DNA from 3 places in the Fictibacillus sp. UD genome. Region 1 is predicted to be linked to each of the others. Evidence: riboswitches for the same ligand, from Rfam matches in the RefSeq annotation. Region 1 holds a riboswitch; each other region holds the start of a gene.

The links. Region 1 has a riboswitch for S-adenosylmethionine ahead of P8610_RS06805 (bifunctional homocysteine S-methyltransferase/methylenetetrahydrofolate reductase). Riboswitches for the same ligand answer to the same signal wherever they lie in the genome.
Region 2: another riboswitch for S-adenosylmethionine. It lies ahead of P8610_RS17935 (LLM class flavin-dependent oxidoreductase); the one in region 1 lies ahead of P8610_RS06805 (bifunctional homocysteine S-methyltransferase/methylenetetrahydrofolate reductase).
Region 3: another riboswitch for S-adenosylmethionine. It lies ahead of P8610_RS12260 (sulfite oxidase-like oxidoreductase); the one in region 1 lies ahead of P8610_RS06805 (bifunctional homocysteine S-methyltransferase/methylenetetrahydrofolate reductase).

What each region holds. Positions count from the first base shown of each region.
Region 1 is NZ_JARUHH010000003.1:92,108-100,055, reverse strand. It holds gene P8610_RS06805 (bifunctional homocysteine S-methyltransferase/methylenetetrahydrofolate reductase) at 1-1,631, opposite strand, end outside; SAM riboswitch class I at 1,700-1,815, opposite strand; gene P8610_RS06800 (precorrin-2 dehydrogenase/sirohydrochlorin ferrochelatase family protein) at 1,816-2,454, opposite strand; gene P8610_RS06795 (sirohydrochlorin chelatase) at 2,470-3,222, opposite strand; gene cobA (uroporphyrinogen-III C-methyltransferase) at 3,223-4,008, opposite strand; gene P8610_RS06785 (DUF3906 family protein) at 4,021-4,242, opposite strand; gene P8610_RS06780 (nitrite/sulfite reductase) at 4,258-5,886, opposite strand; gene cysC (adenylyl-sulfate kinase) at 5,912-6,511, opposite strand; gene sat (sulfate adenylyltransferase) at 6,480-7,673, opposite strand; gene P8610_RS06765 (phosphoadenylyl-sulfate reductase) at 7,701-7,948, opposite strand, start outside.
Region 2 is NZ_JARUHH010000017.1:51,073-59,020, reverse strand. It holds gene P8610_RS17940 (MetQ/NlpA family ABC transporter substrate-binding protein) at 1-520, opposite strand, end outside; gene P8610_RS17935 (LLM class flavin-dependent oxidoreductase) at 550-1,941, opposite strand; SAM riboswitch class I at 2,060-2,162, opposite strand; SAM riboswitch class I at 2,318-2,430, shown strand; gene P8610_RS17930 (acyl-CoA dehydrogenase family protein) at 2,719-3,882, shown strand; gene P8610_RS17925 (DUF817 domain-containing protein) at 4,030-4,812, shown strand; gene P8610_RS17920 (response regulator transcription factor) at 4,986-5,675, shown strand; gene P8610_RS17915 (sensor histidine kinase) at 5,672-6,676, shown strand; gene P8610_RS17910 (ABC transporter ATP-binding protein) at 6,774-7,535, shown strand; gene P8610_RS17905 (ABC transporter permease) at 7,525-7,948, shown strand, end outside.
Region 3 is NZ_JARUHH010000006.1:179,363-187,310, reverse strand. It holds gene P8610_RS12295 (DUF1648 domain-containing protein) at 77-574, opposite strand; gene P8610_RS12290 (VOC family protein) at 693-1,064, shown strand; gene P8610_RS12285 (carboxymuconolactone decarboxylase family protein) at 1,109-1,366, opposite strand; gene P8610_RS12280 (hypothetical protein) at 1,373-1,552, opposite strand; gene P8610_RS12275 (S8 family peptidase) at 1,874-3,052, shown strand; gene P8610_RS12270 (hypothetical protein) at 3,224-3,376, shown strand; gene P8610_RS12265 (hypothetical protein) at 3,409-3,618, shown strand; SAM riboswitch class I at 3,659-3,765, shown strand; gene P8610_RS12260 (sulfite oxidase-like oxidoreductase) at 3,841-4,509, shown strand; gene P8610_RS12255 (hypothetical protein) at 4,542-4,832, opposite strand; gene P8610_RS12250 (hypothetical protein) at 5,000-5,191, shown strand; gene P8610_RS12245 (vWA domain-containing protein) at 5,245-7,176, opposite strand; gene P8610_RS12240 (ATP-binding protein) at 7,242-7,948, opposite strand, start outside.

The DNA of each region.
Region 1 (7,948 bases):
TCAGAAAGCTTTATTCCTGGTACTTCATGATGTAAAAACTCTGCGTTTTGTGATGAAGTTAGCGGCATGATGCCAATATAGATTGGTTTATCAATGTGTTTTGTTGATTCATACGTTTCAATAAGTCTCTCCTCTGAAAAAACAGGCTGACTTATAAAGTAATCTGCGCCATAAGCAATTTTCTTTTCTAAACGATCGACGGCTTTGTCAATGGACCGGATGTTCGGGTTGAAAGCAGCTCCGACCGTAAAAGAAGTTTTCTCTCCCAGCTCTTTTCCAGAAAGAGATAAACCCTGATTAAACTGTTTTATAAGTTTTATAAGTTCAAAAGATGTAACATCATATACGGACGAAGCACCTGGGAAATCTCCGACACTTGCAGGATCTCCAGTAACTGCAAGTATGTCATGAATTCCATGTGTGTGAAGTCCCATCAAGTGAGACTGAAGACCAATTAAATTTCTGTCGCGGCACGTAATATGAACGAGCGGACGAAGGTCAAGTTGCTTTTGAACAATTGATCCTAATGCAGAGTTACATACACGAGGTGAAGCAAGCGAATTGTCAGCGAGGGTAAGTGCATCGATTCCCGCTTCTTTTAAGGCTTTTGCTCCTTCCATAAAACGCAATGTGTCTAACTTGCGCGGGGGATCTAATTCAACAATGATGGATTGCTTTTTTTTAACTTCTTCACTAAGTGGAACGTAGTTAGGTTTTGATGCTGACTGAATAACCAATTTTCTTTTTACTTGCTTTACTTCTTTTTCTGTTACAGCCTCTAAGTCTTTAAGTTCTTGAGAGAAGGCACGAATATGAGCAGGCGTTGTACCACAACAGCCACCTAATAGACGTACACCTTGCTGTCTAAACAAATGTGCACACTCTTTAAAATAATCAGCGTCTCCTTCATATATAAAACGGCCATCTGTATACGAAGGGAGCGAAGCATTCGGAAAAGCTGATAGGAAAGCGGAATTTGGCAATGGTACTTCTTCAAGCGTCTTCAGCATGTGATATGGCCCTAGACGGCAGTTTAAACCAACAACATCAGCTCCAATGTTCTCTAATCGGTTCAACGCTTCCGAGATCGGTGTACGGTCTTGCAAAAATCCCACTTCCTGCAATGACACTTGAGTAATAATAGGTAGAGAAGTTTCTTTTCTAGCAATCTCTAAAACCGTTTCAAGCTCTTGCAGGTCATAATACGTTTCTAACTGTATGCCGTCTACATTCTCCATTAATAAACAATATAACTGCTCGCGAAAACTGCGCTTGATTTCATCTAGTGAGATGCTATTAGGTTTAATACCACGTATTCCACCGATCGTACCCACAACATATTCATTTTGAGCTGCGTTTCTAGCAATTGAAACAGCCGCTTTATTAATCTCTTTTACATGATCTTGAAGGCCATAACGTTCGAGCTTCGAATAGTTCGCTGCATACGTATTGGTTTGAATGATGTTAGCTCCTGCATCTAGATAAGCACGATGAATGTTATAAATCTGGTCTGCTTGAGAAAGATTTAACTCCTCATAACAAAAGTCAGATCCATAGGAATACAGAAGCGTACCCATCGCACCATCACCAATCAGTATCTTGTTTTGTTCTAAGTCTGTGATTAAACTCATAATAGCCTCCTTTATAAAAAATAAAAAAGCCTTCTATAAAAGAAGACTTTTTCTTATGCGCCGGGGTCTTCTTATCTTTACGAGTCTACAAATGAACTCGCAGGAATTAGCACCATTTCAGCTTAAAAAGCTGCTGGTTGCTGAGGTATCATAGGGCCGCTCCCTCAACCTCTCTTGATAAGGTCTATTCTTTTGTTGTTTTACTAGCTAGGTTTCGATCAACTTTGTTCATTAATGCCTGTTTATAGACATTTTGTTTTTCTTTATCACTTAAAAAGCGGGAATCTGTTAGTTCTCTTAATAATGATCTTCGGCATGCTTCCGGATATTCCTTTTTTATAATAGCTCTGCATTCAAATAAAAATTCTAAATACGTTTCATAGTCTTCACTAAATGTTTGCTGCAACTCTTTTTTTATTGACTTGGATAAACTCGGACTCGCTCCACCAGTTGAAACAGAGAGTAGTAGTCTACCTCTTCTTATAACACTAGGAACAATAAAGTTTCCTAATTCCAAATGATCAGCCACATTTACGAGCTGATTCGTTTTAGCATGAGAAGCGATCCAAGAGTTCGTTTCATTAGAGTTGGTAGCCGCAATGATTAGAAATGCTTCTTCCAAATCTTCACGTTTCACTTCTCTTTCGATCCAAGTTAACTTTTGTTCAGAATGCCATTCCTGAATTTCGTTAACAGCCGCTGGACTGATTACAGTAATTATTGCTTCTTCATTCAAAAAATCTTTAATTTTACGGTAAGCTACCAAACCCCCGCCTGCTACAATAACAGTTTTTCCAGACAAGTTTACATGTATGGGATACATAGCATTCCTCGCACTTTAAGAAAATGCATATTTCTTAGTCTCAAGTGTTTCATTGATACGTGTGAGTAAAACTTCTTTTAGTATCGGATGGTAGCCGAGTGTCTCACAAAGAGTTACAATTTGTTTAGATTGTTGCTGATAGCGGCTTATCGTATGTTTCATCCCGTTTCTTAACAACCCTGAAAATAGAAGATACGGCACAACGATAACTTGGTCATACAACTCGCGACTATTCCATAGAGCCTCTTCAAAGCTCGGTTCTGAACCAGTTAGAAAGCAAACTTGTATGCTAGGGATTCCGTAATGGTTTTGAACGTTTGACGCTATTGCTTCTAGGTCCTGCTTAACATCTGGATCGGTGCTGCCTCTGCCTACAAGGAGAATATGTGTAATTTTCTTTAGCTTGACCGCACTGTTCATAATTCTCTCCCACAATAAATGCGGAATGGCTTCATGTACACCGAAGGGACGCCCGTAAATCACTTCTACTCCTGGATATTTATTCTGCAAGTGGTGAAGTTCTTGCGGAATATCCATTTTTATATGATTAGCACTTAATAAGAAAACAGGAATAACAGAGATACTCGTTGCACCTTTTTGTATACACGTTTTAAAACCTTGAGCGATAGAAGGTTCAGCAAGCTCTAAAAAACAAATCTCTTTTATTGAAACATCAACTTGTGCCATACAAAGTCTCACAAATTCTTCCGCTTCCATTCGTCCTTTTTTCAGTCTTGTGCCATGACAGATAAAGAGCAATGCCTTCATTTACAAGGCCCCGCTTATGGCAGCAAGCTTACTCGGTTCTTCATGCAGCTGTTCAAACCATTTCAGTTCACTGCGAAGACGAACGACTTCACCGACAATAATCATGCTCGGATTCTCAATTTGTTCTCTAACCACGATTTCCTCAATCGTATCCAGTGTACCTGTAACGGTTCGCTGATTCTCTAAAGATCCCCATTGAACAAGGGCAACTGGTGTTTCTTTGCTTTTTCCGTGTCTCGTTAATTGTTTACAAATATAACCTAGGTTGCCCACTCCCATATAAATCGCTAACGTATCAATACCGTTCACTAGACTCTCCCATTTCAGTTCATCATCTTCACCCTTTTTTCGATGACCTGTAACGACCGCAAAGCTTGAAGCGATGTTTCGATGTGTAACAGGAATACCTGCATAAGCTGGTGCTGCAATGCCTGATGTTATTCCAGGAATCACCTCAAACGGAATACGGCTTTTTGCAAGTGTTTCTGCTTCTTCTCCGCCTCTTCCAAACACGAAGGGGTCTCCGCCTTTTAACCGAGTTACTACTTTTCCTTTTTGAGCGTGTTTAACTAAGAAACTGTTAATCGTTTCTTGCTTCATGAAATGGTAGTTCGGCAGTTTACCGCAATAAATTAAGTCGCATTTCGGTTTTGCATAAGATAGCAGTTCTTTACTCACTAATCGATCATATAAAATAACGTCTGCTTCTTCTATACAACGAAGACCTTTTACAGTTATCAATCCCGGATCACCCGGTCCAGCTCCGACAAGATATACTTTTCCCATCATCATCACTCCTTAAGGATTTAATATCGTTTCACGTTCATAAAGCACGAACCCGTTGCCCGTACGAATTCTTTTCTTTTCATAAAGAGAGATCTCGTCAACATTAGGCTGTTTCAAAAAATACTTCTCAAGTTCTATGTCAACTAACTGAAAAGCTTGTTCATCTGTAGAAGCGGCTATCACAACAGGAATAACCGTTGATTTTGAAATGACTTCAAATCTGTAAAGATACATGGCGAGACCCCCATTTTATGAGACTTTTTCTTCTAATTCTTCAGCAATCTGGTTAAGATTACTTTGAAGCTGTTGTATACCAACGCGGTCTATATATTCAAAAAAGGTTTCTGATGGAAGTTTCGCAGCTTTAAAGGTTTTAAGGAAGCGCAGCAACACTTCATCAAGCAAATCCGCATGAAACTTTCCTTTTAGCTTTTCGTTAAACTTTCCTCCATCATCAAGTGTGCCTCCAACATAAATCTCAAAGGCTTGAACCATCTTTTTCTCTTTTGTTTTTAACAATACGCCTTGTAGGCCAATATCTGCGATTTGACGCTGACCGCATGAGTTAGGGCAGCCTACCATATGAATTCTAACGGGAACGTCCAAGGCTATTCTTTGATCGAGAACTTCTGCTATTCGGCGCATCCGTTCTTTCGTTTCAACAAGTGCTAAATTGCAATACTCGATACCGGTACAAGAAACAGAATGACCAATGAAAGATAGAGGCTGTGTGGTGATGCGTTTGAAAATGCCTTCTTTTAAGAGTGGCTCAACGTTTTCATGCTTTACGTTAGGAATGATTAAATTTTGAGAATTTACCGTTCGAATTTCACCGTTTCCGTATATCTTTGCAATTTCAGCAAGCTCTAATACCTCATCAGCATGAAGTCGGCCAACAGGTACGTTGAAACCGATATAACTCAATCCCTCTTGCTTTTGTGGATGAACACCATAAAAGTAGCCACCGTTCCACTTTTTGAGCGCATCTTTTCCTTTAGAGTGAAGGGGTCCAGTGTATTCTAATAGTTTTTCTTTAAATTTTTCCGGTCCCCAATCCGCCATCAAGAATTTAAGACGTGCAAGGTGACGCTTTTCCCGATATCCGTAGTCACGGAAAATCGTAGTAATCGCGATGGAAACCTCTTTTACTTGATGCGGTTCAATAAACACATCAAGCGGTTGTGCTAAGAATGGTCTAGATGATAGACCTCCGCCGATTTTTATATGAAATCCTGGAATCTCTTTATCTTCAACCTCTTTATAAGCAGGCGTAAATGCCACACAGTTAATTTCAGCGTGAGCACTATTGTTCACATTTGAACTAATGGACATTTTGTATTTTCTCGGCAAGTTAGAGAAATCTTCATTATGCTGAAAGAACTCATATACTTCTTTTACGATTTCTGTTGTATCGAATAGTTCATATGGATCGATGCCTGCAATTGGGTTACCCATAATGTTTCGGGTAATGTCTCCGCATGCTCCAGCGCTCGATAACCCAACTGCTTCCAACCGACTAAAAATGTCGGGAATTTGTTCGATTGTCAGCCAATGAAACTGAATAGCCTGACGTGTCGTTATATCAAAAACAGATCTTCCATAATCTTTGCAAATATGAGCAAGAGCTTTAACTTGTTCATAGCTTAAAATTCCTGATGGAACATTAACCCTCATCATAAAGTATCCGTCTTCTTTAGGGCGCTGCAGATAAAGTCCGGCCCACTTGAAACTATCCCATTCTTCTTTCGGAATAGAAGAAAAGCCACCTTGTGCGTAAAGAGGAATATCTTCAAATATCTTTAACCCATCTTTTACGAGCTTTTTTTGTTCTGTTTTATTAATCTTCGGATTATCTGCCCACGCTTTTTCATATGCCATCGTTTTCGATCTCCTTTATCGTTAGTTAAATCAGATTCCTGTTTTTCAAAAAGTCTAAGATGACCTCAACACTCTCGGTAACGCTTTGTTCGTTCGTATGAATGGTAAGAGCAGGTGATATCGGTTCTTCGTAAGGTGAATCAATTCCAGTAAAGTCACGGATTTCACCTTTTCGCGCTTTATTGTACAATCCCTTTGGATCTCTTTTCTCACATTCTTCAATTGGACAATCAACAAAGATTTCAACAAACTCTTCTTCTGAAACAATTTCCTTTGCTTTCTCTCGATCTTTTATGAATGGCGAGATAAATGCTGTTAGCACAACGGTTCCATTATCTACAAACAGCTTGGAAACTTCAGAGATTCTGCGAATGTTTTCCGTTCTATCTTCATCTGAAAACGATAAATCACGGTTTAATCCATTTCTGATGTTGTCTCCATCCAGTACATAGTTCCGAATGTTTCGCTCGTATAGTTCTTTGGCGACAGCATTTGCAATCGTTGACTTGCCAGAACCAGAGAGACCGGTAAACCAAAGAACAAAACTGGAATGTTTATTTTGTTTTCTTCTATCTTCTTTTGTAATCGAGCTATCATGCCAGATGATATTGTGTGGTTTGTTCATTTGAATCTCCTTTTCGCTCTTTTTCTTCCTGTTCTCTTAGCCCTTTTATTAAGACTTCTACTACTTCTTTACGGCTAAAAGTGCTAGGCGGCAGTTCACCATTACGAAGCAGCTCTCGTACCTTTGTTCCAGATAAAATCACATGATCTTCACTTGAGTGAGGACACGTTTTAGAAGAGGCCATTGCTTCACATTTTTTGCAAAAAAAGCTGTGTTCAAAGAAAAGTGTTTGTATGCCAATCTCACCCTCTGTAAACTGTGAAAAGATTTCTTGTGCTTCGTATGTCCCGTAATAATTACCGACTCCTGCATGATCACGGCCTACTATAAAATGTGTGCAGCCATAATTTTTTCTAACGAGAGCGTGGAAAATCGCTTCACGAGGTCCTGCATAGCGCATGGCGGCTGGAAACACAGCTAGGAAGACACGATCACTCGGATAATAGTTTTTCAAAAGAACATGGTAGCTTTCCATTCGAACATCGGCTGGTATATCATCAGACTTTGTTTCACCCACAAGCGGGTTTAAGAAGAGACCATCCACTGTTTCAAGCGCTGTTTTTTGGATATATTCATGTGCACGGTGAACGGGATTTCTCGTTTGAAAACCAACAACGGTTTTCCATCCCAAATCCCTAAATGTCTTTCTTGTATCACTAGGATCGAGATGATAGGCTTTAAATTCTTTCTTCTCAGGACGTTTAACAAGCGTGATGTCTCCGCCTATATACACAGAAGAACGATCCAGCAATTTCTTTACACCAGGGTGATCGTAATCCGTAGTTTTGTAGACTTTCTCTGCTTCTATTTGCTTAATGGGGGAATAGATATCTCCAACCAGCATGACTCCGTAAATATCTCCTTTATACGTTAATCGAACTTCTTCACCTATGCTGAGTCCTTCAGCTGTTTCACGATTAACGGGTAACGTGATCGGAAGACTCCAAACTGTACCATCACTTAGCCTGATATCATGAACAACAGATTGATAGTCTTCTTGATTTAAAAATCCTGTTAACGGGCTATATGCTCCTATAGCTATTAATTCAAGATCACTAAGTGCTGTCGCATCGAGAGTGATTTCTTTTTGTATGTGGTGATAAGGTGTGTCAGGCTGATAACGGTTGATTAATTTTCCTCCATGGGGCTGTATTGTACTCATTACGTTTCTCTCCTCCTAAATTTCTCTTTATTGGCTATCGTTTTGATGAAGGCCGCATTCGAGTTTTCCTAAACCAGACCAACGGCCAGAACGAAGGTCACCTGCGTTTAGTGCAGCCTGTGTACATGGCTCGCAACCTATACTCGGATAGCCATTATCGTGAAGTTTGTTATATGGCAAATCATTTTTGTGGGCATACCGCCAAATGTCTTTCCAAGTCCAATGAATAAGCGGACAAATCTTTATGCTTTTAAATCGCCTATCCCGATTAACAA
Region 2 (7,948 bases), on a different contig from region 1:
TCGGATTTTTGGTAACGTCTTTTTCCGATACTTTTAAAGGATTTGCCGAACCGTCAATCTCAATTAAGCCGTTATCTCTTAAAACGGTCAATCCTCTTGCTAAATTAGTTGGATCATTCGCTAGGGTAACCGTGCTTCCAGGCTTTATTTCATCTAGTGATTTGTATTTCTTAGAATAAATGCCGATCGGTGCAGTGGGTACTGTTATGACAGAAGCGAGTTTCATATTATTCTCTGCACCAAAAGCGTCCATATAAACTTTATGCTGAAAAAGGTTGGCGTCCAAAGAACCGCTTTTCAATGAAATATTGGGCTGAACATAATCATTGAACTCTTTCACTTCAACGGTGTATCCTTTTTTCTCAAGATAAGGTTTTACCCCTTTTTCAAGCATATCACTATATGGAACGGTTGCACCTAGTGTGATTTTCTTTGTTGCTTTTTCTCCTGATGCACCACATCCTGTTAGCAGTACGCTAATCAAGATCCCTGCAATTAAAATTAACGAATATCTCTTCAATTTGTCTCTCTCCCCACTCTTCTAATTATTTATTTACTCTCCGCAAAAACACGTCTGAATTTGGCTGCCGGATGGTCTTCTGGCAATAGAGGCCCACCTTGAGAAAATAATTTTTCCCGGAGCGTGCCTTTGTTGTATTCTTTTTTGTAAAGTCCTCTCTCTTGAAGAACAGGAACAACTAACTCCACAAAAGACTCTAAATCTCCTGGTGTTACAAGGTGATTTAAGTTGAAACCATCCACTCCAGACTCTTCAAATTGTGCCTGAATGCCATCTGCTACCTCTTCAGGGTTGCCAACGATAAAACTTCCTCTGTCAGGTGACTCAAAACGATTTAAAACTTCTCCCACCGTGAGCGGCTTAGGGGCATCCGTAGTGAGCGTTGCAGCTTTATAATGTCCGCCTTCTGTTGATTTTTTGTATCCAAAAGGAAGATCAGGATCTAGCTCTTCATATTCAGCAATATCATAACCGCTTGCTCCGTATTGTGCTTTTGCAGCATCAGCACTCCACACGTTTGCATATGATCTAAACTTTTCTTCTGCTTCCTCTGTTGTTTTTCCGACCACCACGTTTAAGAACGAAAAGATCTTGATGTTTTCTGGGTTGCGTCCGTATTTTTCTGCACGCTCTCGAATGTCGTTCGTATAATAGCGAATTCTTTGAGGTGTTGGGCCGCCAACAAAGATACACTCTGCATGCTTTGCTGCAAAATCACGCCCCCGCTCGGACGTTCCAGCTTGATAAATAACAGGTGTTCTTTGTAGCGAAGGCTCACTTAAATGTGGCCCTTCGACACTAAAATATTCCCCTTTATGATTAATCTCATGAACTTTCTCAGGATCTACAAGCGTATTGTTTTCGTGGTCTTCAATAAATGCACCATCTTCCCAGCTGCTTTCCCAAAGCTTGTATGACACTTCTAAATATTCATCAGCGATGTTGTACCTCTCATCATGTTTAATCATATCTTCTAAACCAAAATTCCTTGCAGCGTTCGGCAAGTAAGACGTGACCACATTCCAAGCGATACGACCTTTTGTTAAGTGATCAAGTGTGGAAAACCGTCTCGCGTTGCCAAAAGGCTGTTCATACGTAGTACTAACCGTTACGGCAAACGATAGATTTTCTGTAACACTCGCCATCGCAGATATGAGAAGCGCCGGATCATTCAGCGGTACTTGAAGTCCATCACGGATTGACGGATGCTTGCTTTTTTTGTACACGTCATAAACGCCAAGCACATCTGCAAAAAACACAGCATCAAACTTCCCTTTCTCTAGAAGTTTTGCGTATTCAATCCAATAATCCAGATCCTTATAGTTTCTATGTCTCTTGTTCTCCGGGTGCTTCCAAAGGCCATGAGAATTATGCATAGCACTTGTCATCTCAAACGCGTTAAACAAAATTTCTTTACTCAAAATTGTTTCCTCCGTTGCATAGAATTTTTTTGTACCCGTTCCAAGAGAAAATGAAAAAACCTCTTCAAATTAAGAAGAGGTTTAAAGATACGTCAAAAAAAACATACGTATACGTCTCCTCTTATCTTTCAAGCTACAAGCTTGCTGGAATTGGCACAGTACTAAAAATAGTTGTTGCCGAGGCTTCAAAGGGCCAGTCCCTCCACCTCTCTCGATAAGGAATCGATAATATTCAATTTAGTAACGAAATATACAGGAATAAAAATAGCCTGTCAATGAAATTTAGAGAAATAAAATAATTTTCTTAACAATCTGTTTTTAGTTGACAGCGGTTTACTTTATCCTCTATAGTGATGACTAATAATTAAATAATTGTATCTTATCAAGAGTCAGGGGAGGAACTGGTCCTACGATCCTGCAGCAACCGCTTTTATTAAAAGAAAGGTGCTAATTCCAGCAGATGTTCTTTGAATGTCTGATAGATGAGAGAGCGTGTTAGCACATGGAATCTACGTCCTCTTTCGTCTTTGAAAGAGGGCTTTTTTGTGCTTGGTTGTCCATCGATGTCATGTGAGCGGTTGATTTCCGTTCCAGGTGCTCGCTTTCCGCGGGGCAGGCGGTGAGCCACATTCGTACGCTTCACTTTTAAGTGTCTCACCTGCCTACCTGTCCCGCAGGAGTCTCCCACCTTACACTCCAATCAACTTTTCAATGAAGTCCTTTTATAAGACCAAATACTAAAACCAACTTACATAAAAATAACTTTAGGAGGATACCATGAGCATATCTTTGAGAAAAACCATCCAAAAACATAGTTTTGAAGAAGCGATAAATACCGCTCTAGAACTAAAAGAAGTTTTCAAGAATCGGGCAGAATTTGTTGATCGTGAAGGTGTTTTTCCTTATGAAAACTTTCAAGACCTAAAGAACCATGACTTCCTTTCCCTCACCATCCCAAAAGAATATGGAGGAAAGGGATTGAACCTGCTTGAGTTATTAACGATACAAGAGCACCTTGCTGAAGGAGATGCACCTACTGCCCTCTCTCTTGGGTGGCATCTGGGTACTCTTTTAGAGGCGGCAGAAAACCGGCATTGGAAAGGCGACGCGTTCGCTAATCTTAGCCGAAAAGTTGTTGAACAAAAAGCACTCATTAACTTGGCACAAACAGAGCGCGCGACAGGAAGTCCCTCTCGAGGGGGTATACCTACTACAACAGCAGTCAAGAAAGCAGACGGATGGCTGATTAACGGAAGCAAGGCTTTTACTTCTATGGCAGAAGCCCTTGATTACTCGGTCATCACAGCCACAATCTCAGAAACCAACCATAAAGGATTTTTCTTAGTAAATCACAAAGAAAAAGGGGTTTTTGTAAAAGAAACATGGGACAGCATCTCGATGAGAGGAACAAAAAGTGATGATCTCCTATTGAACGACGTTTATGTAGCTGAGGAAAATTTACTTGTCGTAGAAGATGGGAAGAACCTCGTACCTAAAGGCTGGTATCTGCAAGTGCCTGCTGTATACCTAGGGATCGCAAGAGCAGCGCGGAATTACGCAATAGAATTTGCGTCAGAGTATAGCCCTAACACCTTATCAGGACCTATCTCAGATGTGCCAGAAGTGAGAAGAAAGATTGGCAAGATCGAACTTGAGCTATTTCAAGCAAGAACGATTCTTCACGCCGTTGCTGAAAAATGGGTAAACCACCCTGAACAACGTCAGAATCTAGGTACAGAACTCGCTGCAGTTAAGCATTCTGTAACAAACAGCGCGAACAGAGTGGTTGATCTCGCGATGAGAATCGTTGGGGCTAGAAGTCTTTCTGTACAAAATCCGCTCCAACGGCACTTTCGAGATGTAAGAGCCGGTCTTCATAATCCACCAACAGATGATGCGATTGTCTATTCATTAGCGGATGCAGCGCTGCCAAAGAGGTAAACTCTTTTCACAAGACTTACATGGATCTGTCAACTGACAGATCCATGTTAAAATAAACAGCTTTTTGTATGATGTGCTTCTGAACACCATAGGTTATTATAGATACAATATATTTCCATATTAATTCTATAAAAAGGTGGTTGGCTCATGAGGGCGCTCGTTCAGTTCACATACTTACAAGCACTTTCTTGTATCTTTCCTGTCGTTATCTTTGGCGCTTTAGCACTTTCAAAGTTTATAAGCATCCCTCTCATACCACGATACGATTTTATCCTAATCGTTTGCTTGCTGACCCAGATCGTTATGATCCTGACAAAACTAGAAACGATAGATGAACTTAAAGTCATCTGTGTCTTTCACTTGATTGGCCTTGCTTTAGAATTGTTCAAAGTTCATATGGGCTCGTGGAGCTATCCTGAAGAGGCATATACAAAGATCTATGGCGTTCCCCTGTACAGCGGTTTTATGTATGCAAGCGTTGCAAGCTATATCTGTCAGAGCTGGAGACGATTAGATCTTCACATTACAGGATGGCCTAATCCCCTGTTTTCTTTTGGAATATGTTTTCTGATCTATATGAATTTCTTTACACATCATTTTTTAATCGATGCAAGATGGATATTGATTCTTCTTCTTTTTCCGATTTTCTATCAAACAACTGTTCATTATCGAATTCTCAACAAAGTATATAAAATGCCTATCATTCTTTCCTTTTTATTAATTGGATTTTTTATCTGGATTGCAGAAAACATTACAACCTTCTTAGGAGCATGGCAGTACCCGAATCAGCAAGCCTCTTGGTCACTCGTCCATCTCGGTAAGATCAGCTCTTGGTTCTTACTCGTCATCATCAGCATCATTATTGTAGCTCAGTTAAAACGGATAAAAAGTCATCAAAAAGAAGCGCCTATTCATACTAAAAACCTTTAGCATTGGCTTAAAAAACCAGTGCTTTTTTTATTGTTTCATGTGAAACATTATTAAAAACTAAGCGCCTAAGAAACTCTTTAATAGAGAATTATCTATATAGAGATTCTAGTAGTAAATATCCAGGTTTTGCTATAAACTCAACACATACAACTATCCTGATGTGGTGATAATAAATGTTTAAGATTCTACTCATTGAAGATGATATAACGTTATTTAGCGAGTTAAAAGAACGTTTATTTCAATGGTCTTATGAAGTTTATGGTATTACAGACTTTACCCGAGTCACTCAAGAGTTTACTAACATTAAACCTGATTTAGTCATCATCGATATCCAGCTGCCTAAATTTGATGGCTTTCATTGGTGCAGAAATATTCGGTCTCACTCCAATGTTCCCATTATCTTTTTATCCTCTCGCGACCATCCGAGTGACATGGTGATGGCCATGCAGCTTGGAGCGGATGATTTTGTACAAAAGCCCTTCCATTTTGACGTATTAATCGCTAAGATCAATGCGATCTTACGACGTGTTTATAACTACAACACCGAAGCGGTATCCTTGAAGTCGTGGTGCGGGGCAACCATAGACTATGAAAAAAATTTAGTAACAAACGATAACGGCTCTGTTGAACTGACAAAGAATGAAATGTTCATTCTTAAGCTTCTGATTGAACAAAAAAATAAAATCGTTAGTCGTGACAATCTCATAAACAGCTTATGGGATGATAAACGTTTTATTAGTGATAACACGTTGACCGTTAACGTAAATCGACTGCGAAAACGTCTAGATGAGATCATGTTAGGTCAATATATTGAAACCAAAGTAGGCCAGGGATATATGGCGATTGAAGAGGACAACGTATGATTAAGCGCTTTTTAACAGAAAGAAGAAGCTGGATCCTGTTCTTCCTTCTTCAACAGGTGATTTTATTATTTGTCGCTTATGTAGATCCAGCCATCTCCCTGTCTGCTGTAAGTTATTTTGTTTTTTTATTCTTTCTTCTCCTCTTCTTATTTTTATTTCAACGTTATCAAAAAGAGACAGCTTTCTATAAAACGCTAACCGAAAGAGAAAGCGACCTTGATGCTTCTACTCTCCTTTCACCTAGGTCTCCTTTTGAAGCGATTATAGAGAAAAGTATCATCGAACAAACACAACATTTAAAGCAAACCGCTTCTTACAATAGAATTGAGATTGAGCAAGAAAAAGATGAGATGCTGTCTTGGATTCATGAAGTCAAAACGCCTTTAACAGCCATGCACTTAATGATTCAGCGGATAGACGATGACGTATTTAAAGCTGATTTGACGTATGAGTGGCTTCGTATTCATCTTCTGCTCGATCAGCAGCTCCATCAAAAGAGAATTCCTTTCATTAAAAACGATCTTTATATGGAGAACGCTGATTTAGAATCTCTTCTTTTTTCTGAACTAAAAACACTGCAGTCGTGGTGCATTCAAAAAGGGATTGGGTTTGATTTTGATCTGCAGATTACGCATGTTTTAGCTGATACAAAATGGCTTGCATTTATCATTCGTCAAATCCTTACCAATGCCGTAAAGTATAGTGATTCCTCGGATATCTTGATAAAAAGTTATGTGCAAGATGAACGTACATACCTTGAAATTAAAGACTCTGGACGTGGAATTGACGAGCGAGATCTACCCCGTATTTTTGATAAAGGATTCACTTCAACTACACAACACCATGATCAAGCCTCAACCGGTATGGGGTTGTACTTAGCTCAGAAAGCAGCGAATTCTCTTCATATAAACATATTTGCAGATTCAAAGCTACATGATGGAACAACCTTTACCCTTCTGTTCCCAAGCAAAAATGAATTTCAACAGATTATGGGCGTGTGACAAAAGTGTCACATGCTTTTGTATTTTGTTCGTTTAATGGAAGGAAATTAGATAACTCCGTTTTTATAATGAAATTAATCAGAGAGGAGTTAATACCATGAGTATTTTAAAAGCAGCTAAGCTTTATAAAAGTTACGGAAATAAATTTAACAAACAACAAGTATTAAAAGGAATAGACCTTTCCATTGAAAAGGGAGAATTTGTTAGTATTATGGGGGCTTCTGGCTCTGGTAAGACGACTTTATTAAATGTCCTTTCCTCTATCGATCGTGTAAGTGAAGGTACCATTCATATTAATTCTGTAGAAATGACAGCTATGAAAGAAAAGCAGCTTGCCGAATTTCGCAAGAACCATCTCGGTTTTATCTTTCAAGACTACAACTTGTTAGACACGTTAACGGTTAAAGAGAACATTCTATTGCCTTTATCCATAACAAAAACACCAAAAAAAGAGGCAGAACGTAAATTTGAGTTGGTAGCGAATGAGTTAGGAATCTATGATGTTAAAGATAAGTATCCAAATGAAATCTCAGGTGGTCAAAAACAGCGAACATCTGCCGCACGTTCATTTATACATGAGCCTAGTATCATCTTTGCCGATGAACCAACAGGTGCACTTGATTCAAAGTCTGCATCTGATTTATTAAATAAACTCAGTGCGCTCAACGAAAATCGTACGGCCACCATATTAATGGTTACACATGATCCAGTTGCCGCAAGCTATTGCAGCCGCGTTGTTTTCATAAAAGATGGCCAGATCTACACCCAATTAATGAAAGGAGATCAAGATCGACAGGCCTTCTTTAAAGACATCATGAAAACGCAAGGTGTTTTAGGCGGTGTCCAACATGAACATTAATCAGCTCATTTTCCGTAATATCAAGAAAAACTTGAGAAACTATTACCTGTACGTGTTTGCCTTAATCTTTAGTTCAGCCCTTTATTTCGCTTTTGTGACGCTGCAATATGATCCTTCCATGGATTCTGTAGAAGGCTCTGTAAAAGGAGAAGCATCCATACGTGCAGCCTCTATCTTGCTTGTTGTCATTGTTAGCATCTTTCTTTTATACGCCAATACCATATTTATTAAAAGGCGGAGTAAAGAAATTGGATTGTTTCAGTTAATCGGCATGACGAAAAGTAAAATATTCCGGATATTATCCATTGAAAACCTCATTCTCTATTTTGGTTCATTATGCATCGGTATTTTCGCTGGATTTTCTTTTTCAAAATTAATCATTTTGGTCTTGTTTAAAACAACAGGTGTTGATG
Region 3 (7,948 bases), on a different contig from region 1:
TCGAAAAATATCCTCTCTGGACACGGATCACAAAAAAAGAGGCATTCCCTCAACAAATCGAGTTCACACCCCTGTCTTACTTCAATTTTATCGACCTTACAATGAAAAGGGCGATCGTTCCAGTGATTCCGATAATAAAAACCGGCAGAATCCATACACCAAGCCCCTCCTGAGCTCCTTGTGCCACTCCTGTACTCACCCAGCTCATAAGAACGAAGAACAATAGCATCTCGTTTTTAATCATATTCAGCATCAGACGGGCATTTTTGTATTGTCTCTCTGCGTTTTCTTGAGTTAGATTAAAATAATTGTAGATGTGCGGAAATTTTTCAACGACCGTAAGAAGAATCCATGTCATCAATCCGATTACGAGTAAAATCCAAAGATTGATTTTACTTCCCCAGCCGTCTGGTTCACCCGCTGCGTTAAAGTGAGTTGGAACGGTGTCTGGGATGGACGGCCATTGCATAATTAGACTTCCGGTACATGCTATGAACAAGCAAATCGCCACTATATCAAGAATGTTTTCGAGCAATGTCTTAGGAATTTTAAGTTTCGGCCGAATTTCATACATTGTGTTCAACCTCCTCTATTCGACTAATACGGTTTTTTCCAGGTAAAGTTTCGTTCTTATTGTATTTGTGGAAATTCACATTTATAGTTAAAGTATCTTTTTTCCAATAGGAGGACTTATGAAACTAGGCGCATTTTCGGTAAGTTTAAATGTAAAAGATATTCACAAATCAAAAGCATTTTATGAAACACTGGGATTTGAAGCATTAGGCGGGGATATTACTCAAAACTGGCTGATCATGAAAAATGAAAGTTGTGTAATCGGTCTTTTCCAAGGCATGTTTGAAAAGAACATCCTAACGTTTAATCCAGGATGGAATCAAAACGCCGAAAGCCTTGATGAGTTTACAGATATTCGCGAACTTCAAAAGCACCTTAAGGAACAAGGAGTAAAGCTGCTTACGGAAGCCGATGAAACGAGCACAGGGCCCGCTAGTTTCACGATTGAAGACCCAGACGGAAATCCTATTCTTGTAGATCAACATAGATAATACATAAAAACGTCCAGATTCATTTCTGGACGTTTTCTTATTCCTTATTTATTTTCTATTCCCATCGCGATAATAAACCAGTTTGCTCCGTTTTTACTTCCGATCTGGAAAAAGAGCGCAATGATTTCTTCGCGGGTAAAATGTTGAGTTAATCGGCCGTAAAGTTCATCTGGCAGCTGTCCATGATAAGCCATGATGTGGTCTGCAAGTTCTAAAGCTAGCCGCTGGCGGTCTGATAGTTCAGAGTTTCCTTGTTTCATCGCTGTTTGTCGAGTGGACTCGTCCAGAGTCCCGTAGTCCATGCTTTGTCAGTAATCGCAGCCGTTGTTTGAGGCCGCACGCAAGCGGAGCATTTCCATAAGTTCTGGTTCCAGGATGTTGTTCAGTGCTTTGTCCATTTGCTGAAAAGCATCAAGAATTCCCGGCGCATTAGCAAGGGCTTTTTTAAATGGTGTTCCTTCAACATTCACTTCAGGTAACCGTGCCATTTTTTATCCTCCTCCTTATATACACTTCTTTTTAAGCTTACATGATTTTTCCAAAGTGTCACATTATTCTGTTTCAGTTCACGTATTTGCGCTTCCTTTACAGAGTTGTTATGTAATGTTTACTATCGTAACTTTATCTTAAGATAATAAAATGGTTACACGTGTTACGCTTTAACCATAGATAAAAAGTCTCGCTTTCGACAGCGTTGTAGTAAGTTATAATTATTTTCAGATAACAATAGAGGGTTTTGTAGAATGCTGTTGAATTCCTTACTAACCAAAGCCAAGTCGCTTGGTAAATACATCTGAGGAGTGATTTTTATGTTAAAGCGTTTCGTGGCAGTTGCCGCATCAGTACCACTAGTCGTCTCTTTGGCTCTTCCAGCTTCAGCTGCTGAGTCAGGAGTGAAGGAAGCTTCGTTTACACCTTCAGCTAAGCAGGAAGCTGCATCTCAGGAAATTATCGTACACTTTAAAGATTCTGTTTCAGCTGCAAGCTCTGTTGAAAATACAGTTTCAAAGTTTGGCGGTAAAGTGGTGGATGTGACGAAAGACTTTACCGTTGTAAAAGTCGATGGCAGTGTGGCAGAAGCTGTTAAGAATTTCGAGAACCTTGACTCGGTTGAATACGCTGAGCCAAATGCCACGTTTCATGCAAGTTATGTTCCGAACGATCCTGCATACAAGCAGCAATACGCTCCTCAAAAAGTTAGTGCCGAGCAAGCTTGGGACACAACGCAAAGTGCGTCATCTGTAAAAATCGCCGTGATTGACACAGGCGTTGACTATAACCACCCGGATCTAGCCGGAAAAGTAATTAAGGGTGCTGACTTTGTTGATGATGACAACGACCCGATCGATGAGAACGAACATGGAACTCACGTTGCCGGAATCGCAGCTGCGAACACGAATAACGGTGTTGGTATCGCAGGACTCGCTCCTAAAGCTTCTATTCTAGCTGTTCGCGTGCTGGACGCAGAAGGCAGCGGTTCATTGGATGATGTTGCACAAGGCATCCGTTATGCGGCTGACCAAGGCTCGCAGGTTATTAACTTAAGTCTTGGTGGATCGGTAGGTACGCAGACGCTTCAAGATGCGGTGAACTATGCTTGGAATAAAGGTTCCGTTGTTGTAGCTGCGGCTGGCAACTCTGGTGTAGCCCTTCCTAGCTACCCTGCTTACTATTCGAACGCGATCGCGGTAGCGGCTACTGATCAAAACGATCAAAAAGCTTCGTTCTCTAACTTTGGTACGTGGGTTGATATCGCTGCTCCTGGAGTTGCCATCTATTCGACAACACCAAACAATCAGTATGCGAGTTTCTCAGGTACTTCCATGGCATCACCTGTTGTTGCGGGTGTAGCTGGACTTCTCGCCGCTCAAGGTAAAAATGCTTCACAAATCCGTGCAGCGCTTGAAGATACGGCAGATCCTGTAACAGGCACAGGCACGCTGTTCCAAAACGGCCGTGTTAATGCCGCAAAAGCCGTACAGCAATAATTTGTGAAAAGTTGTTTCATAGCCTCTAGAAGTCTTTTGTATAAGACTTCTAGGGGTTTTTTGTTTAAAATCCTAAAAGAATGTGGTTTTTAAGGTGGTTTGTCCTAATTACTTCTTTGATATGTTGATTGGAGCGGAAGGCTGCGAGACTCCTGCGGGACAGGCGGGCAGGTGAGACACTTAAGAGTGAAACGTCCAAATGTGGCTCACCGCCTGCCCCGCGGAAAGCGAGCAGCCTGGAGCGAAAATCAACACTTCCAAGAGCAACAAAGCTTTGCAAAAACTATCTTGTTTAAAATTCGCTTTTATATGAAAAACTGTTAACAGGAAACGTGTTAAGAGCGGAGGTTGTTCCTATGTTTGGTTTTGGTAAGCAAAAGAAACGAACGTCGCAAGGTTCTGGCAAGAGCGAATCGACTGAGGTTGAAAAAAGACAGAGCGAAAAAGAAGCAGAAGAAAAAATTGTGTACTTTTTCTTGATCAGCACAGCGATTTTCGGAATTGTCGTATTGTATCTTGGAATATCTAAAGAAATGTCATTGATTTTTCATGCCCCTATGTCATAATAGGTGTAACTTTTATAACGTTTCAGCCGATTTATTCGGTCTCTTATTTCGAGCAGGCGGAGGGATTTAGCCCTATGAAGCCCGGCAACCACCTATTTTATAGGCACGGTGCTACATCTAACAGTTTACAAAACTGAAAGATAAGAGGATTGTACGGAATCATTCGTCCTCTTTTTTTAAAAGAGGGCGTTTTTTAGTTTATTAGAGAGGATGATGTGATTTATGGGTCTTAATAAAGCCGATCGCATAAAGAAGATGCGCGTTCCTGAGGTTGATGAAAAACTTGAAGGCAGGTTGCCGCCTGGACAAGTCATGACGGAACGGTTTCCCATTTTGCATGAAGGTGACGTGCCTGTTTATGACATGAAAAAATGGTCGTTATCTGTAGAAGGACTCGTTGGGAAACATGTCGAATTTACTTTTGAAGACATCATGAAGATGCCGCAAACGACAGTCGTACGCGATATTCATTGTGTAACGAGATGGTCACGATTCGACAATGCGTTTGAGGGCGTAAAGTTTACAGACTTTCTGAAGCACTTTAATGTGGATCCGAAAGCGAAGTACGTGATGGTCCACGCGGATTACGATTATACAACGAATGTGCCACTTGAAGATCTGCTGCGTGACGATGTACTGCTCGCACACTCGTTTGAAGGTAAACGGCTGACAGACAAGCACGGTTTCCCGCTTCGTCTTATTGTGCCTCATCTGTATTTCTGGAAAAGTGCAAAGTGGATCCGAAAGTTTGAATTTTTAGCGGAAGATCAGCCTGGTTTTTGGGAGCAGAATGGGTTTCATATGTACGGTGACCCGTTCAAGGAGGAGCGTTTCTCGAGCGACGAGTTTGAGATGCCTGAGGATGAGTGGAAGAAGAAAGAGTATGATTGATTGTTAGGAAAAAAGTAAAGGGAAAAGTAAAGCTACCTTTTCCCCCTTAGCATTTTGATTTCGTTTTTGAGTGCAGTCAACTGATCTTGGATTTCTTTCATCTGCGCTTCTTGTTCTTGCTGATCTTTTTGAGCTTGCGCTTGATCGATGTAGATTTGCTTTAGCGCGATGGCAGCACTAAAAGTTGCCAGGAAATCACCGGCAGTTACTAGCGTTGATGCAAGTAAGGCGAGTTCAGCTGCAAACGTTGCACCGTCCTTATTGTTCGCTAAGTATTCTTCTTCTGCTTCTGCTAAAATGACGTCTACTACACGCTGGTTCAAACCATTCACTCCTCACACCCTGATATCTACCATACAATATGCGTTTGCCCTAGTTCCGGTGCCCGATTTAACTGTTTAGAATGCTGGATTTCGGGTGCTAATTTTTATTTCTTTCTTAATGTAAAGGCATTTTGACCGATATTATCCATATTAGGGGAGGTTTGGCGATGGAACACTGGCTGTCTTTTCGGATTCCGTTTGATATCATTTCAATTTATATTTTGCTGGCTGCTTTTATTATTGTCGGCATATTCTCAAGCCTGCTTCGAACAGCCTTACCAGAGTGGTCTGTCAGGATTTTTAGCTACACGGGGTTTGTTGGCGTGATCTTTGCTTGGCTGAAGCTGCTAGAGTATTAATACATACATAAAAAAACGCCTGGGGTTGTGATGCCCCTGGCGTTTTTGGTGTTTTATAAAGATTTAAAAAGCAATTTACGCAGTACAGGCATGAGGTAGTCCACAAGTTCCGCAGCACTTGGTACAACAACGTTTTGCGGACCGTAAATGTTCTGCATCAGCTTCTCTTCTTCCTCTGTTATTTCTCCGTTTGCTATAAACATGCCGATCGTTTCGATTCCGAGTTTTCGAGTTCGAGTAACCGCTTCGTGCGTATCGAGCACACCGTGCGTTTCGTAATCAAAGGCAGCTGGCTCACCGTCTGAGAAAACGAGCAGAATTTTTTGCTGCTCCAGCCGTTTTGTGAGCTCCTCACCCATTCGCCGGATCGAATAGCCGTCACGATTGTCTTCTTGCGGCTCGAGCTGGATGATGGATGCCCCTGACTGATGAAGTGAATTTCGGTAGGAGATCACCTCATGAAAGTAGTTCGGCTGGTCGTTCGTTGTAGCATCAGCAGCATCTTCCCAAAAACCGACGACAGAATGCGGAATTCTGAGCGCTTTTAGCGTTTCGTGAAAAAGAACGATACCCTTTTGCGTCTCTTCCATCTTGTTGAACATGGACGCTGAACAGTCTACGAGCAACGTGAACGTTGTGTCGAGTTCATGCTGAGATTCTTGTTTCTTTCGGAAAAGTCTTGGGTTCTTGTCGGTTGCTAGTCTTGTAAGCTTCTTCCCAAGTCTTCCAAAATGCAGATCTTCTCTTGGTGCTGTTCGCTTGTGCTCCATCGTTTTTAAGAAGTTTTGTTTGAGCTGCGAGACGAACGGAGCAATTTCTTGGTTGTATTCATCGTATTGCGCAATTTCGTCTGGTGATGCTTGTTTTGCAGGAACAAAGTGTTCGGTTACGTTTTTGTTTACTTCCCCGTATGGAAAATGGTTGACAGAGTCGGAACCAGTTTGGTTGTTGTCGGTTTCGGCTTCGTGTTCGTTTTCGGTGTTGAAGTCGTTATTGTCCGTCGACTGCGCGCTCGTTTGGACCGATCCAAACACCGCATCTCCACTTTCGGCCTCCCTCGCACCTTCTCCTAATAAATCCGTGTTTGTCCCTTGATCGAGATCCATTTGTAAAAATGAATCCTGGGGGTCAGATGTTTCATCGTGCCAGGACGAGTGTGATTCTTTCTCTTGATCGTCTTCATCCTTTTCGGAATCATCATCTTTAGTAATTGTTTTCTTCGTTTTTGTTTCGTTGTTGCGTGTTAGGTCGTCAAAATCCTGTTCGTTTTCTTGAGTTGTATCTGTGTGTTTCGACTGATCGCTGAAACTGCGGTAAGCGGTTTTCATGTCTTTCAGGTCAGTGTATGCTTGTATGATTTCAGCCATTTGGATGATAATTGCAGCAATGTTTTGTGTTGATTGAGCTGTCGTTAGTTTTGTGAGCAGCGGTCGCAGCTCTTGGTAGAGTGCTTGCGTTTCTTGCGGCACCGTCACAAAGCGTTTATTGGCTAAAAGGATGATATGACAAAAAAGCGCGTCGAGTTCACGCTTTTGCTGAATATGTTTTCGGTACTCCCGATTGTAGTGCACCTGGAATGTTTCTTTACGCAGCTTAAACGCATGTATCATCCCCGGCCGGTCATATGTACAGATCTGTTCTAATCGGAAGTCTTCCGCGAATAGAAGGACCTGCTTGAGAAATTCCCGGTGCGGATGGGATTTCAGCTGCTGAAGCGTGTTCCAAATCACGTGGTCATCCGTATGAAATTGCGTTCCGTAGCTGCGCAAATACACGTCCGATTTCCAGCCTTCCAGCTGAATGTCGCGCGGGTATGGGTTCCAGAATTGGCTGACGTGAGTGACGCCGCTTTTTCGTTCAAGGTACGAGTGGTACGAGAACGAAACATCCATTTTATCCACTTTTGAGAGTGAGCGTGAAAGATCGATCAGTTGCATGTGAACAAAAGAATCGATCTTTGTATCCGCAAATATTAGGAATTTCATCTAGGGAAAACCTCCAAAATCGTCGTGGGAAATAAATTGTGTGGGGTCAGACCCCATTTCCCAGCTTACGCAAACAGTGTCGCAGCCACGTTGGAAACGAGGGCGCGTTCGCGGGCATCTTCGAGCTTGTCGGCGATAGCGCGCTGGATGGCGCGCTTCGCCGGCAAGTAGACGGAGAGGTCGGCCGCATCTAGCAGTGCGCGGATGGATGCGGCGTCCTCGGACAGATGGCCGGCTTTCGCCTGACCGATAAGGTCAGATGAAAGCTGGACAAACTTCGAGAGAACGTCTTCGTCTTTTTGCTGAGACTGGTTTTTAAGCATTTCTTTTAATGTATCACCTTGAATATAAGGCACTTCGATCACAACGAAGCGATTTTTTAACGCCTCATTAAGCGGCACCGTTCCGATGTACCCTTCGTTAATTGCAGCGATGACATTGAATCCAGGCTGCGCTTTTACCACTTCACCAGTAAACGGATTTGCAATCGTACGGCGGTAATCGAGCATTCCGTTTAGAATCGGGAGCGTTTCTGGTTTTGCGATGTTGATCTCATCGATGTAGAGAAAGTGTCCGTTCATTGCCGCTTTCGTTACAGGTCCTGGAATGAACTCAATCTCTTGCTTTCCCTCGTTGTAGCTTAATGTTTTGTGGCCGAGAAGAGCTTCAGCGTCTAAGTCAACAGAAGCGTTCACTTGATGAAGCGGCTGTCCGAACACGTTTGAAAGCAGCTCGGCTAGCTTCGTTTTACCCGAACCAGTCGGTCCCTTTA